DNA from 4 places in the Terribacillus jepli genome. Region 1 is predicted to be linked to each of the others. Evidence: riboswitches for the same ligand, from Rfam matches in the RefSeq annotation. Region 1 holds a riboswitch; each other region holds the start of a gene.
The links. Region 1 has a riboswitch for S-adenosylmethionine ahead of AB1K91_RS03275 (PLP-dependent aspartate aminotransferase family protein). Riboswitches for the same ligand answer to the same signal wherever they lie in the genome.
Positions count from the first base shown of each region.

Region 1 (3,910 bases):
CAAGAGAGGCGGAGGGACTGGCCCGATGATGCCCGGCAACCTGCAAGCAGCAATGCTTTTAAGGTGCTAATTCCTGAAAGTGCGTAAAGCACTTTAGAGATGAGAGAGACAAGTCGGTACATATTGCCACCCTGTCCTCTCAGGGTGGCCTTTTTTATTGAGGGGAGGAAGCGTACGGAACATGGATTTACAACTGTCATACCAAACCGGCAAACTTCTCATCGGGGATGTCGAGCTTGAATCAGGTGATATCTTATCAAATGTCGAGGTGACCTATGAAAGAAGCGGACCCGCCTCACGAGAAACGGTGCTTGTCTGTCATGCATTGACAGGAGATCAGTTTGCAATCGGAACTGATACAGCACCTGGATGGTGGAATGGGTTGCTGCAGCAGGACGGTTACATCGACACCGGCCGATACCAAGTCATGACATTCAATGTACTGGGTGGATGCAATGGGACAACGAGTGCAGTGTCGGTGAATCCAGTTTCAGGAGACACGTATGCAGCAGCTTTTCCGGAAATAACGATCCGGGACATGGTTTCGGTTCAACGTCTGGCATTGGAGAAACTAGGAATCTCTCATTTAAAGGCGGTGATCGGCGGATCATTGGGAGGAATGCAAGTTATGGAATGGGGTGTTATGTATCCTGATTTTATGGATGTGCTGATTCCGCTCGCAGCGACCCCCTTTGTGAGTGATTATGCGATTGCGTATAATCATTTGGCTAAGACAGCCATTACGTCCGATCCAAACTGGAACGATGGATACTATACTGCAGACAGATTACCTGCAGCTGGTCTCGGCCTGGCGCGGATGGTAGGGATGCTTACTTACCGTTCCGATCATCAATATAATGAACGTTTCCGCCGAGCTGCCTCCGGAAGAGATGATGCAGCTTATGAGGTGGAGTCGTACTTGAATTATCAAGGGGAAAAACTCGTTAATCGCTTTGATGCCAATTGCTATATGACCTTATTACAAGCGATGAACAGTCACGATATCGGCAGGGAAAGAGGCGGGTGGCAGGCAGCTGCCCAAAAAATAAAGGCAATTGTGCTGACATTCGGATTTTCGAGAGATCTGCTGTTCCCGCCGGAAGAGATAAAGGGTTTTGCAGCGGCAGTGCCAAGTGCCCGGCATGTGGATGTGGATACAATCTATGGACATGATGGTTTTCTGCTGGAGTTTGAGAAGTGGGGACACCACATCCGCGATGTACTCGAGCAGCCAATGAAAATTTCATATTGACTTATCAAGAGAGGTGGAGGGACTGGCCCGATGAAACCCGGCAACCTGTAAGCGGCAATGGCTTTTAAGGTGCTACATCCAGCAAACAGAAAGTTTGGGAGATAAGGAGTTTTGTGCATATGCAGCAGCTTCTTACCGGAAGCTGCTTTTTTCATTATATAAACTGGAGGAATGACAAAATGACAAATCAAGTATACAAAGCAGAAACATTAGCATTGCATGGCGGGCAAGCACCAGATCCGACTACAGGTTCAAGAGCGGTGCCACTTTACCAGACGACTTCTTACTTATTCCATGATACAGATCATGCAGAGCGTCTATTCGCACTTGATGAGCCAGGAAATATCTATTCCCGAATCGGCAACCCTACCGTGGATGTTTTGGAAAAACGGATTGCATTGCTGGAAGATGGTGTCGCAGCAGTCGGCGTTGCATCCGGAATGGCAGCTATCAGCTACAGTATCCTGAACTTGGCAAGCGCTGGCGATGAAATCGTAGCAGCAGCCAACTTGTATGGCGGAACGTATAACCTCTTTCAGACAACGCTGCCGCGGTACGGAATCACTGTTAAATTCGTCGATCCAACTGATCCGGAAGCATTCCGTGCGGCAATCACAGATAAAACCAAAGCTGTTTTCGCGGAAATCATCGGAAATCCGAGTCTGCATGTGCTCGATGTGGAAGCGGTGGCAGAGGTGGCGCATGATGCAGGAATTCCGCTCATTGTCGACAGTACGTTCGCTACACCAATTTTAAGCAAGCCAATAACACTTGGTGCGGATATTGTCGTCCATAGTGCGACAAAGTGGATCGGCGGTCACGGTACTTCCATAGGAGGATTGATTGTTGACGGGGGTCGATTCGATTGGAATTCACCGAAATTTCCGACTTTTACTGAACCTGATCCAAGCTACAACGGTATCCGCTATGCATTCGATTTCGGTACACTTGCTTTCAGCACGAAACTGCGTGTTCAATTACTACGCGATCTGGGTGCTGCACTTAGCCCATTCAATGCATGGCAGCTCATCCAAGGTTTGGAGACATTGCATTTGCGCGTGGAACGCCACGTACAAAATGCAGAAAAATTGGCAAATTATCTTGAAAAGCATCCAGCAGTCGATTGGGTTGCTTATCCGGGACTCAGCAGCCATCCTTCCCATGAAATCGGAAAAAGGGTGCTTCCATTCGGTGCTGGTTCCATTGTCAACTTTGGTATCAAAGGCGGAAGGGAAGCTGGTGCCGCTTTGATCAATAACGTTGCGCTTTGGTCGCATGTTGCCAATGTCGGTGATGCCAAATCATTGATCATCCATCCTGCATCCACTACACATCTTCAATTGGATGCCGAAGGATTGGCTGCTACCGGAGTAAAAGAGGAATTGGTCCGGTTGTCTGTTGGAATCGAATCAGTCGATGATCTCATCCACGACTTGGATCGTGCATTGGAGAAGGCTACTGGAATCCGTTCCGAATCCCGAAAAATCGTCATCAATGATGAAGCTGTCATCCGGGAAGTGCTTGGCAGTGCAACGGATGCTGAAGGCCGTCAAAAGACAATTGCAGTAGTGGGACTGAGCAGTAAAGAGCAGCGTCCAAGCAACCGATTGGCCCGGAAGATGCAACGGCTCGGATACAAGATCATACCAGTAAACCCTGCTGAAACAACTGTTCTAGGAGAAAAAGCTTATCCGGACCTGAGAAGCGTACCAGGGAAAATCGATATCGCTCAGATTTTCCGCAGTCCGGAAGCGGCAGTAGAGCTGGCCAAGGAAGCAGCAGAGATTCGTCCGGAAATATTCTGGCTGCAGGAAGGTGTCGTTTCTGAAGAAGCAGCTGCAATTGCGCGTGAAGCGGGATTGGAGGTTGTCCATAACCGCTGCACCTATAAAGAAGCACAGCGACTGCGCGGAACGATCAGCACCTATGCATGTGAACTGGATGATAAAGGAGTAGCAGTTGATGAATAAGATTCCCCTCATAGATAAAAGAAGTTTACTGGCTTTACTCAGTGTTTTCGTCATCGTTTTTCTGGCAGCTTGCGGGAACTCAAGCAGTGCTTCGGGCGATTTGAAACAGATTCGCTTGGATTACGCCTACTATTCTCCGGCCAGTTTGGTGATAAAAAATAAAGGGTGGGCAGAAGAAGCGTTCAAGGATCAAGACATTGAAGTCACTTGGACACTCAGCCAAGGAAGTAACAAGGCCCTCGAATTCCTCAATAGTAACAGCGTGGACTTTGGTTCCACAGCAGGAAGCGCTGCCTTGCTTGCCAAGGCGAATGGCAACCCGATCAAAGGTGTGTACTTGGCATCGAAGCCTGAATGGACGGCGCTTGTTACGACAAAGGATAGCGACATCAAAGACCCTGCGGATCTGAAAGGAAAGAAAGTAGCCGCTACTGTCGGTACTGATCCATATATCTTCCTCCAGCGTACCCTGCAGGAAGCTAGTCTGGATGAACAAGATGTCGAAATCGTCAACTTGCAGCATGCCGATGGAGCGAGCGCCCTGCTTTCCGGTGATGTGGATGCATGGGCAGGTCTTGATCCCCACATGGCAAAGCTGGAGTTGGAAAATGACACGCAATTATTCTATCGGAACGAGGATTTCAACACATATAATTTCCTGAATGTTCGGGAAGAATTCGCTGAAAAC
Region 1 covers NZ_JBFEGH010000002.1:178,240-182,149, reverse strand. The annotation lists SAM riboswitch class I at 1-106, shown strand, start outside; gene metX (homoserine O-acetyltransferase MetX) at 182-1,252, shown strand; SAM riboswitch class I at 1,251-1,360, shown strand; gene AB1K91_RS03275 (PLP-dependent aspartate aminotransferase family protein) at 1,432-3,222, shown strand; gene AB1K91_RS03270 (aliphatic sulfonate ABC transporter substrate-binding protein) at 3,215-3,910, shown strand, end outside.

Region 2 (3,910 bases), on a different contig from region 1:
GACCAACTTTCCGTTTATTTCTCCCAATAACTCTTCCGGAAGATCAAAATTAAGTACTGTCTGGATAAAAGATACGGTCAGGGGGTTAGCTGGGTCAGAGAAGATATCATAGGTGGAACCTTGCTCGACTACTTTCCCATCCTGCATCACTGCACAGCGGCTGCAGATTTCTTTTACAACCTCCATCTCGTGCGTGATGACAACGATGGTCAGGCCAAGTTCTTTGTTTATTTTCTTTAGTAAAGATAAAATTGATTTTGTCGTACCAGGATCCAATGCCGAAGTTGCTTCGTCGCACAAAAGAATTTTTGGCTGATTCGCAAGCGCACGAGCAATACTGACCCGCTGCTTCTGACCGCCGCTAAGCTGCGCTGGATACTGATCCTTTCGATCCTCCAGCCCCACCAGGGCAAGCAGCTCTTCTACTCGCTGCTTGATCTGCTTTTTGTCTGCTCCTGCAGCTCGTAATGCAAATGCCACATTTTCAAATACCGTCTTTGATGAGACGAGATGAAAACCTTGAAAAATCATCCCGATCGACTGTCTGGCTTTCCGCAGATCCTTTGGTGACAACTCGTGCAAATCAACTCCGTCGACAAAGACTTTTCCAGACGTTGGCTTTTCCAATAAATTAATGCACCGCAGCAGTGTACTCTTGCCAGCACCGCTGTACCCAACAATTCCAAATACTTCACCAGCTTCGACGGTTAGTGTCACATCGTCAACACCAATGATTTGCTTGCCCTTGCTGCTGTACTTCTTTGTAATGTTCTCCAGTTTTATCACCTTTCATCTCCCTCTCCTATCGGTATTTTCAGTGCTCTGTAGTTACTTGCAGGATGTCCAGACGGCAGTCTGCTTGATTCATAGTCAAACAATTTCTCTCTCAATGTTCCTGGTTTATAGGATTGTTTATATAGTCCGCGTTCTTGAAGAATCGGAATAACCAGATCAATAAAGGACTCCAGATCCCCTGGTGTAACAAGATGATTCAAATTAAACCCGTCCACTCCTGACTCTTCGAATTGAAGCTGAATTGCATCTGCCACCTCTACCGGATTCCCTACTATCAAACTCTCATCAGGTGTATCAAATCGCTTTAATGCTTCTCCTACTGTCAGTTGCCTGGATGCATCTTTCGTCAACGAGGCTGCCTTATAGTGACCTCCTTCTGTTGATTTGCCGTATGTAAACGGCTCGTCAGGATCTAGTTCTTCGTATTCAGCAATATCATAGCCGCTTGCACCAAATTGCGCCTTGGCTGCATCAGAGCTCCAATGACTCGTGTATTCCTGGTACTTGTGCTGCGCTTCTTCTGTTGTTTTCGCTACAATAACGCTTAGGAAGGAGAAGATTTTCAGATGATCTGGATTCCGTCCATGCTTAGCAGCCCTCTCCCTTATATCATCTGCATAATAACGGATGCGATCTGGGGTAGGACCTCCCACGAATACACATTCCGCATGCTTGGAAGCAAATTCCCGTCCGCGCTCAGATGTACCTGCTTGATAGATTACCGGAGTCCGTTGCGGAGAAGGCTCACTCAAATGCGGTCCCTCGACTTGGAAATAATGACCCTCATGATGTATTTCATGTACCTTTTCAGGGTCTATTAATACTTGGTTTTCCTGATCTTCCACAACTGCATCTTCCTCCCAGCTCCTTTCCCATAGCTTATAAGAAACGTCTAAGAATTCATCGGCAATCCCATACCGCTCATCGTGCTTGATCATGTCGGTCAAACCAAAATTGCGGGCAGCGTTTGGAAGATACGAGGTCACGACATTCCAAGCAACTCTCCCCTTTGTCAGATGATCCAATGTGGAAAAACGCCGAGCATTCCCAAATGGCGGTTCATATGTAGTGCTTACCGTGACCGCGAAACCTAAATTCTCTGTGACACTGGCCATCGCTGAAACCAATAAAGCAGGGTCGTTCAACGGAACCTGCAGGCCGTCCCGTATAGAAGGAGCTTTACTATTACGATAGACATCGTATACACCCAGAACATCTGCAAAGAAAATCGCATCGAACTTGCCGCGCTCCAATAGCTTCGCCAGATCAATCCAATAATCCAAATCCTTATATTGCCGATGCCGCTTACTCTCTGGGTGCTTCCATAACCCATGCGAATTGTGCATCGCACTATTCATATCAAATGCATTCAGAATGATTTGTTTTCCCACTTTTTATCCCTCCATTTTTACAAATAAAAGACCCCTTCTCGGATAAGAAGAGGTCTGGCTGAGCCGACGCAGGCGTACAACGTCCACTCTCTTCTCATCTTTCAAGCTAGTAGCTTGCTGGAATTGGCACAGTACTGCAGCAGTCTGTTGCCGAGGCTTCAAAGGGCCAGTCCCTCCACCTCTCTGGATAAGAAATGCTTATTGAATTAAAGCTCAATATACAGGACAGTCCTCTACCTGTCAATCGAGTTTTTGAAACTAATTTGATAATTGACAACATTCTGTTTAATGATTTATATTTATGCCGACAACCTAATGAATCACTTATCTAGAGTCAGGGTAGGAACTGGTCCTGCGACCCTGCAGCAACCGCTTTAACAAAGCAAGGTGCTAATTCCAGCAGACAGATATGTCTGAGAGATGAGAGAGAATATGTACATAAACGTATCCTCTTTCTCTTAGAAAGAGGTTTTTTATTTTATTGGATGAGGAGAATGAAGATGCGAGAGACTGCCGAAAAAACTGAATTGTTCGATCAAGTGAAACAGCAAGCAATAAAATTAGCTGCAATGTTTAAAGAACGTGCCGCCCATACTGATTCAACCGGTGAATTTCCGTACGAAAACTTCCAAGCTTTAAAAGAAAGCAACTTTTTGTCATTGACTGTCCCTCCAGAATATGGCGGCAAAGGATTGAATCTCTCAGAGTACTTACAGATCCAAGAAATACTTGCCCAAGGAGATGCTGCAACAGCCCTGTCATTCGGCTGGCAGCTTGGTGTCATTTTGGAAAATGCCGAAAACCGGAAGTGGGATGAACATAGCTTTCAAGATCTAAGCTATAAAATCGTGCACGATAAGATTCTGCTGAATTTAGCACAGACGGAAAACGCTACCGGCAGCCCTTCAAGAGGAGCGGCTCCTACCACTATCGCAAGTTCGGAAGGAACAAAATGGAAAATCAATGGACGCAAATCCTTTGCTTCGATAGCTGCAGCATTGGACTATAGCATTGTCACGGCGACGATTCACCCTTCCGGCAACAAAGGCTTCTTTTTGATTGATCATTCCTTGGAAGGTGTCGCTGTGGAGGAAACTTGGGACAGTATCGCGATGAGAGGCACAAGGAGTGACGACATCATATTGGATGATGTACTCGTGGATCAAGAGGCGCTGCTTGTGGAAGAAAACAAAGGTACAGTAACTCCAAGAGGCTGGTACTTGCAAATCGCAGCTGTTTATCTCGGTATTGCTGCAGCTGCAAGAGATTATACAATTCAGTTTGCATCCGAATTACGACCTGCTTCCTTGCCTGGTCCAATCAAGGAAGTCCCGGAGGTCAGAAGGAAAATCGGTGAAATAGAACTAGCTCTCTTCAATGCCAGGGAAGTTCTTTATGCGACCGCCAGGAAGTGGATCGATTACCCAGAAAAAAGATCCGCAATGAGTCCAGATCTGGCAGCCGCAAAACACATAGTCACGAATAATGCGAATCATGTTGTTGATCTTTGCATGCGAATCGCTGGCGCCAGAAGTTTATCTGCTAATAATCCTTTACAGCGACACTTCCGGGATGTACGGGCAGGTTTGCATAATCCTCCGACGGATGATGCAGTTGTTTATACGCTGGCTGATCATGCATTGAAATAATAACAATTTTTTTGTCCTTGCATCCAACAATCGGCATAGGAGCAAAGCGTCCTTTATTCCCTTTACGACACTCCC
Region 2 covers NZ_JBFEGH010000006.1:18,421-22,330, reverse strand. The annotation lists gene AB1K91_RS08350 (methionine ABC transporter ATP-binding protein) at 1-786, opposite strand, end outside; gene AB1K91_RS08345 (LLM class flavin-dependent oxidoreductase) at 783-2,186, opposite strand; SAM riboswitch class I at 2,278-2,380, opposite strand; SAM riboswitch class I at 2,508-2,613, shown strand; gene AB1K91_RS08340 (acyl-CoA dehydrogenase family protein) at 2,687-3,835, shown strand.
Region 2: it holds a riboswitch for S-adenosylmethionine, as region 1 does, so the genes downstream of both, AB1K91_RS08345 (LLM class flavin-dependent oxidoreductase) here and AB1K91_RS03275 (PLP-dependent aspartate aminotransferase family protein) in region 1, are expected to answer to the same signal.

Region 3 (3,910 bases), 170 kb from region 1:
TGCTGCAGCGATTCTGTATCCACAGTATCGGATTCTTCAAGAAGGGTGATGCTTTTCTTCTCGGAAGCAAAGAAGATTTCCTCGTCAGTCTCTTTATAGAAGAGCGGCTTGATGCCGAACGGATCACGAGCTCCGTAGAATGTCTTCTTTTCTTTATCCCAGATCAAAATGCTGAACATACCGCGAAGCTCCTTGAATGCTTCCGCTCCGTATGTATGGTACATCGCTGCGATGACCTCGGTATCGGATTCTGTCTTGAACTCAGAACCTTTCTCCAGCAATTCTTCACGAAGTTCTACATAATTGTAGATTTCTCCGTTAAACACCATCCAAATTTTCTCATCATCGTAGCTTAGCGGCTGGACACCAGCCTCGATGTCAATGATACTCAAACGGCGGAAACCGAATGATACATGCTCGTCATGGTAATATCCTTCATCATCCGGGCCACGGTGCGTGATGATGTTGTTCTGTTGTTTGAATTTATCCTTATCAGCTTGCGTTAGTTGTTTTACGTTTTTTCTGATGACGCCAATCAAACCACACATTTACTTATTAGCCTCTCTTTCATTACTTCTAGCCATTAATTATAGCATAAAACAATTCGGTTCTTGAAGGAAGATTATGGGCGCCGACGCAAAAAAAGCAAGAGCGGAAGATGCCGCTCTTGCTTTTACAGTTGATTATGCGAATGTATAGCTTTCCAGCTGCACTGCTCTGTCTGTCCGCTCCCAAGGGAAGTTTTTATCTGTACGTCCGAAGTGACCGTACGCAGCAGTATCTTTATAGATTGGCTGGCGCAAGTTCAGCATCTTGATGATGCCGGCAGGTCGAAGGTCGAATAGCTCGCGTACTGCTTTGACCAATGCTTCCTCGGTTTGTTTGCCTGTTCCGAAAGTATCGATGCTGATGGAAACGGGCTCAGCCACACCGATTGCATAAGCAAGCTGTACTTCACATTTATCCGCAAGACCTGCTGCAACGATGTTCTTCGCCACATAACGCGCCGCATAAGCGCCGGAACGATCCACTTTCGTTGCGTCTTTGCCGCTGAATGCACCGCCGCCATGGCGTGCATAACCGCCATACGTATCAACGATGATTTTACGGCCAGTCAATCCAGCATCACCTTGCGGACCGCCGATAACGAAACGGCCTGTCGGGTTGATGATATATTTCGTATTTTCGTCTAGCAGCTCTGCTGGCACAACAGGTTTGATCACAAGCTCTTTTAGATCAGCATGGATCTGTGCTTGCTCCGCTTCAGGATGATGCTGTGTAGAGATGACGATCGTATCAATCCGTACAGGCTGATCGTTTTCGTCATATTCCACCGTTACTTGTGTTTTCCCATCCGGGCGTAAGTAATCCACGACTTCCTCTTTGCGTATGTTCGCCAATTGCTTGGAAAGACGGTGAGCCAATGAGATTGGCAGCGGCATGAATTCCGGTGTTTCATTGCTGGCATACCCGAACATCAATCCTTGGTCACCAGCACCGATGGCATCGATTTCTTCATCAGTCATCAAACCTTCGCGGGCCTCAAGCGCTTGATCGACGCCGCCTGCGATATCGGGTGATTGTTCATCGATTGCTGTCAGCACTGCACATGTATCGGCATCAAAGCCGTATTTAGCACGTGTATAACCAATTTCCTTGATTGTCTTACGCACGATGCTTTGGATATCTACATAAGCGTTCGTTGTGATTTCGCCAGCTACTAGTACAAGACCAGTCGTAACTGTCGTTTCACAAGCTACACGGGCGTTCGGATCCTTGGATAGGATTTCATCTAATATAGCATCCGAAATCTGGTCACAGATTTTATCCGGGTGGCCTTCAGTAACGGATTCTGAGGTAAATAATCGACGATTAGCAGTCATTCTGCCAAATCCCCCTTCAACTACGATTAATACGGAAGTTTTACTCTTTCCAAGTATGTTATTAAGAAACTTGATAATGGGTGAAGGTGAAAGAACACTACAGCAAGTATTGTTCTTTTTCTATTATTAAGCCGTTACATGAAAAAAACCTTCCATCATAACAGAAGGCTGGCTTATTCCCTCTCTTATCGTTCAAGGTATCCCTTGCTCAGGTTGAGCACCATTTCACAAATGTGACGGTTGCCGGGTTTCTTAGGGCCTGTCCCTCCGCCTACTCTGAATAAGAGTGTTTTCCGTTCGCAACTATGTTATCGAAACAGCCTTCAGAAGTCAACCAAATCCTGCAATTGCCGACAAATCTTATCGGAATTATCCGTCAACTAATTCTCGGCTAATGATTGCAAATCAAAATAGTATGTATTAATATTTTAATGCGTTATACTAATTTAAAATCAATTCAAAAGGCGGGATCTATATGCGAATGATGCACGCAGTAACAGCGTTAGAGGAATTGCGCAACCAATCCAATATGAAAAGGAACCTATCTGCGGCTCAATTGACTGAGGCGGCATTGTCCCGCCAAGAGGCACGCTTGACAGAAACAGGTGCCTTGCGGGCAGCTACCGGCAAATATACCGGCCGCTCTCCAAAAGATAAGTTCATTGTCAAAGATGAACTTTCTGAAAACAAGGTGGACTGGGGCAAAGTGAATCAGCCAATAAGTGAAGCCACTTTCGATCATCTGTTAGGCAAAGTCGTCGATCATTTGCAGGCAAAAGAAGAAGTATTCTCATTCCAGGGATTTGCAGGAGCCGATGAACGCTATCACCTGCCGATACAGGTGATCAACGAATACGCATGGCATAACTTATTCGCCCATCAGCTGTTCATCAGGCCGAGTGATGAGGAACTGGCATCCCATAAGCCTTCTTTCACTGTCATCTCTGCTCCAGGCGTAAAAGCTGATCCGTTGGTCGATGGCACCAATTCGGAAGCTTTTGTGATCGTTTCCTTCAAACAGCGTATGATTGTGATTGGCGGCACGGAATATGCCGGTGAAATGAAAAAATCCATCTTCTCTGTAATGAACTTCCTGCTTCCGCAGCAGGAAATCATGCCGATGCACTGTTCTGCCAATGTAGGTGCAGATGGCGATACTGCTCTATTCTTCGGTCTATCCGGAACGGGTAAGACGACGCTTTCCGCCGATCCGAACCGGCCTTTGATCGGGGATGATGAACATGGCTGGTCACCAGATGGCATTTTCAATATCGAAGGCGGCTGTTACGCAAAGTGCATCAATCTTTCCGCAGAAAAAGAGCCTGAAATCCATGGTGCGATCAAATTCGGAACAATCCTTGAAAATGTATCCGTTGATGAAGCCGGCATTTGTGATTATGAAGATGGCTCCGTTACAGAAAACACACGTGCTGCCTACCCGATCGACTATATCAAGGGCAGTTTACCGAAAAGCTTGGCGCCCCATCCCAAAACGATCATCTTTTTGACTGCGGATGCAACTGGCGTGCTGCCTCCGATCAGCAAGCTGACGACCGAACAGGCAATGTACCATTTCTTGAGCGGCTATACGAGCAAACTTGCTGGCACGGAGCGTGGTGTGACGGAACCGGAAGCGACATTCTCTACCTGCTTCGGAGCCCCTTTCCTGCCGCTGGCACCATCCGTATATGCTGATATGTTGGGTGACAAAATCAGCGAGCATCAGGCAGAAGTGTATTTAGTCAATACTGGCTGGACCGGCGGAGATTATCATTCGGGTTCCCGGATGAAGCTTGCTTATACAAGAACGATGGTACAGGCAGCACTTCGTGGGGAGTTACGCGATGTCGATACAATCCAAGATCCCATTTTTGGCCTGCATGTTCCTGTTTCCATCGCTGATGTACCTAAAGCGCTCCTGATGCCGGAGAATGCATGGGAAGATAAAACAGCCTACAAGGAAAAAGCGCAGGAACTGGCTGTTAAGTTCCATCAGCATTTTGCAAAATTTGATTTTATTGACGACG
Region 3 covers NZ_JBFEGH010000002.1:9,819-13,728, forward strand. The annotation lists gene asnB (asparagine synthase (glutamine-hydrolyzing)) at 1-548, opposite strand, end outside; gene metK (methionine adenosyltransferase) at 684-1,883, opposite strand; SAM riboswitch class I at 2,066-2,170, opposite strand; gene pckA (phosphoenolpyruvate carboxykinase (ATP)) at 2,359-3,910, shown strand, end outside.
Region 3: it holds a riboswitch for S-adenosylmethionine, as region 1 does, so the genes downstream of both, metK (methionine adenosyltransferase) here and AB1K91_RS03275 (PLP-dependent aspartate aminotransferase family protein) in region 1, are expected to answer to the same signal.

Region 4 (3,910 bases), on a different contig from region 1:
TCCTAATTCTTTTATCAAGTTCTTGATTCCGAAATAAACCGTTAAACCCAAGAAGACTGCAAAAAGCACCATTGTGATGATACTATTTGTAAGATTGCTTGCACCATAACGTTTGCCCGAGCTAAATGGATGTTTGATCACATCCGAAAAATAATGGAAGAATGATAACGAAACCTCTTTTGTAGCTTCTAGATATTCATTAGCCTTGGCATTATCTGCAGTTGCGGCAGCTGTATTACGGGTACTTTGTATTGATTGTCCCTGCAAAGCTGCACCGCATTTTTCACAAAACTTACTCCCTTCTGCATTCTCGTGTCCACATGACGGACAAGTAACCATAAAATCTACTCCCTTAACCAAATAATTGCACATTTCTCTATGTACTTCCTCAGTATACAGAAAATAGGACAAAAGAGGCAGTGCTTCTTACAAATCCATAAAAAAGGCATACGCGACGTATGCCCTTTCCCCCGTATACCTTCAAATGAAACGTATCTTTTCTGTAATATCTGCCTGCTTGATTTCATTGTCATGTACAGTGATCAAGACGGTGCCATATTGCAGATCATCCACTTTCTTGATGATTTCTTCCCATTTCTCTCCATTTTCCTTACTCACATCAATCATCCTTTCATCACGGATTATTTAGGGTAGGACGGTTCCGGCAGACCAAGATGCGCTCGTAATGTGCTGCCTGAATAACCCTCGCGGTAAATCCCTCTCTGCTGCAGGACTGGAACCACTGGAAAACTGCCTTAGGGAATGAGGAGTAGACGGATTCAAACTATAGCTGTCAACGTTTCTGAATAGTTTGGATGACTCCGCGGACATCAAGCCCTGCTTTAGCAGGTGTCCTGGCAGCAATCCGATAATAGCGTCCATCAGCTTCTACATGTTCTGCATGCAAATAAACAGTCTCACCAGTCGGTAAATGGACGAAAGGTACTGTTCCGCTTTTCTCGGTAAATCGGATTTCCCGTTTTACAAGGACTTCTTTTCGGTTATGAACGAGATTAGCCAAATCCTCCACGATGGCACTGGCTGTCGGCAGGGCACCGGCACCCGGTCCTTGGAGTTTCAGCTTGCCGACCAGATCCCCCTCGATACAAACCGCATTATCTACTCCATCGACGCTGTAGAGCGGATGATCAACGGATACAACCACCGGCTCGACAGATGCAGTGACTTCTCCATTTGCATTTTCAAGCGTGGCAACGTGCTTTATTTTCCATCCTTGTTCAGCTGCTGCCTGGATATCCTGTGCGGAAACCGAACGGATTCCCCTGTGCGTCACTTTTTCCCAATCCGGCTGGGCCTCGAATAATAAATCACTCAGGACCATCAGTTTATAAAAAGCATCCCAGCCATCCACATCATTGGCAGGATCTGCCTCTGCAAATCCCGATTCCTGCGCAAGCCGCAGTGCGTCTTCAAATACAAATCCTTTATCGGCCATCTCAGTCAGAATGAAATTGGAGGTGCCGTTCAGTATCGCCTCCACTTTGACAACCCGGTTGATATGGAGCAGCTGCTTCAGCGTACCGATCACCGGGACACCGCCTGCGACTGCTGCTTCGTATTCAAGCCTCACACCTTTCTCCTTGGCCAATTGCTTCAGCTCCGCGCCTCGGGACGCGATCAGCTCTTTATTCGCAGTGATGATATGGCAGCCGCGATGGATCGCCTCAGTCAAGTAACGGAAGGCAGGCTCGATACCCACACTTGCTTCGATGATAACATCAAGATCTTCGATTGCGAAAAGCTCCGCTGCTTCATCAGTGAGCAGTGCAGCTGTGACTTGCTGCGTGTATTTTTGTTTATTCCGTACCAATACTCCAGCCACCTGTACTTCTTTCCCGAAAATGGTCTGCAGATTCTCCTGATGGGATCGTATCGTCCGCCCCACTGCACTGCCTACTGTACCGTATCCTATCAATCCAATCTTAACTGCTGTCATCTATATTGCCTCCTTCGAATGTTTTTCCGCATAAAAAAAGTCCCCCTGAGAGGACAGGGAGACGAATGTAACCGCACTGTGTCTTCTCTCATCTACAGGAATTAGCACCTATACAAGTCTAAGATAACTTGCAGGTTGCCGGGCATCATCGGGCCAGTCCCTCCGCCGCTCTTGATAAGAGTTTTGTATTCGTTTGTTATGAAGGAGTTTAGCATGAATAAGACATACCGTCAACTGAAAATTCTAACAATACTATCCGACCAGGCTGTCATACAGGATACGCGCTCGGACAATATCATTTACACCGTGGATGATTGCCCGTCCATCAGCAAATAACACAATTCGGTGACCTCTGTATTGAATGGCAAGCAGGTGTTCATTGGCAGCAACATGATCGATCGAAGAGGCCCATTCTTTTGATAAAGCCGGCAGATCAAGTGATTTCTTGGCACCGGGCCGTATGTGAACAGCCTCCCTGCCGCATAATACATCGAGCCTTGTCTGTTCAGCTCCATTCAAAAAGGGCAGCACTGCATGTGTGCCGCAGCTAGGACAGCTCGAATCCCGCAGACCTCGTACATCTACCCTTGAATAATCAGCCGTCCAAATATCAAACGCACATAACTCCGCTTTAACTTTTTGACCGGATAAAAGCCGCAACGCCTGCGTCACTTGCACAGCTGCCACCCATTGGACAATCGGACCGATGATCCCTGCCGTATCACATGTTTCGCTTTGCTGCGGCAGCTGCTCCAAGAGACAATGCAAACACGGGGCATCTCCGTTGGCAAGTACCGGACACGTCACCCCATAGCTTCCGACACAAGCCCCATATAAGTAAGGAATACCATGCTTCAACGCTGCATCATTGACAAGCAAGCGTGTCTCAAAATTGTCTGTAGCATCCAGAATCACATCTGCACCTTCCATCAGCTGTTCGATATTATGATGATCGACATTTTCAATCACCGATTGCAGCTTTACATGCTGATTTATTGCCTTTAGCCGCTTTGCCGCAGCAGATGCTTTCGGCAAATAGGCAGCAGCGTCTTCTTCCGTATACAGCTGCTGGCGCTGGAGGTTATGAAGTTCGACATAATCGCGATCGATGAGTACCAGCTCCCCGATGCCCGCACGGACAAGCATCTCTGCAGAAGCAGAGCCCAATGCCCCCATACCGATCAAGACAATTTTACTTTTCCCCACCTGCGTCTGCCCTTCCTTGCCGATAAACAATTCCTGCTTCCGATAACGATCCCGCATCAAGTAAACAACCCTTCCGTCGGACTGCTTGCTACAGCATAGTTCTTCTCAGGAATCCTGCCTGCTTCAAACCCCATTCTGCCCGCATCGATTGCCAGCTTCATTGCATGCGCCATTTTAACAGGGTCTTGAGCTCCGGAAACTGCCGTATTCAGCAGGACTCCATCCGCTCCGAGCTCCATTGCGTAAGCGGCATCCTTTGGAGAGCCAATGCCCGCATCGACAATCACTGGTACACTGCACTGTTCCACGATCATACGAAGATTGAAAGGATTGATGATTCCGTTTCCTGAACCAATCGGCGATGCACCTGGCATAATAGCGTGGACTCCCAAACCTTCAAGCCGCTTGGCCAATACAACGTCATCGGATGTGTATGGCAGGACGATGAAACCCTCCGCCAATAACATTTCGGATGCACGCAGTGTTTCGACTGGATCGGGAAGCAATGTCCTATCACAGCCGATCACCTCCACCTTTACCATATCGCATAAACCAGAGGCTTTTGCCAGCTTGGCGATACGGACAGCCTCCTCGGCCGTTTTAGCCCCCGCCGTATTCGGCAGCAAGGTATACCGTTCTAAATCAAGCTGTTCGAGGAAATTCGGCTGGGATGCCTCGAAAATATCCATCCGACGCACTGCAAATGTCAGTATCTCTGCTTCTGATATAGCCACGGCCTCTTTTTGC
Region 4 covers NZ_JBFEGH010000016.1:10,201-14,110, reverse strand. The annotation lists gene AB1K91_RS15970 (zinc ribbon domain-containing protein) at 1-339, opposite strand, end outside; gene AB1K91_RS15965 (DUF2292 domain-containing protein) at 481-618, opposite strand; gene AB1K91_RS15960 (homoserine dehydrogenase) at 794-1,957, opposite strand; SAM riboswitch class I at 2,043-2,138, opposite strand; gene AB1K91_RS15955 (ThiF family adenylyltransferase) at 2,210-3,220, opposite strand; gene AB1K91_RS15950 (thiazole synthase) at 3,220-3,910, opposite strand, start outside.
Region 4: it holds a riboswitch for S-adenosylmethionine, as region 1 does, so the genes downstream of both, AB1K91_RS15960 (homoserine dehydrogenase) here and AB1K91_RS03275 (PLP-dependent aspartate aminotransferase family protein) in region 1, are expected to answer to the same signal.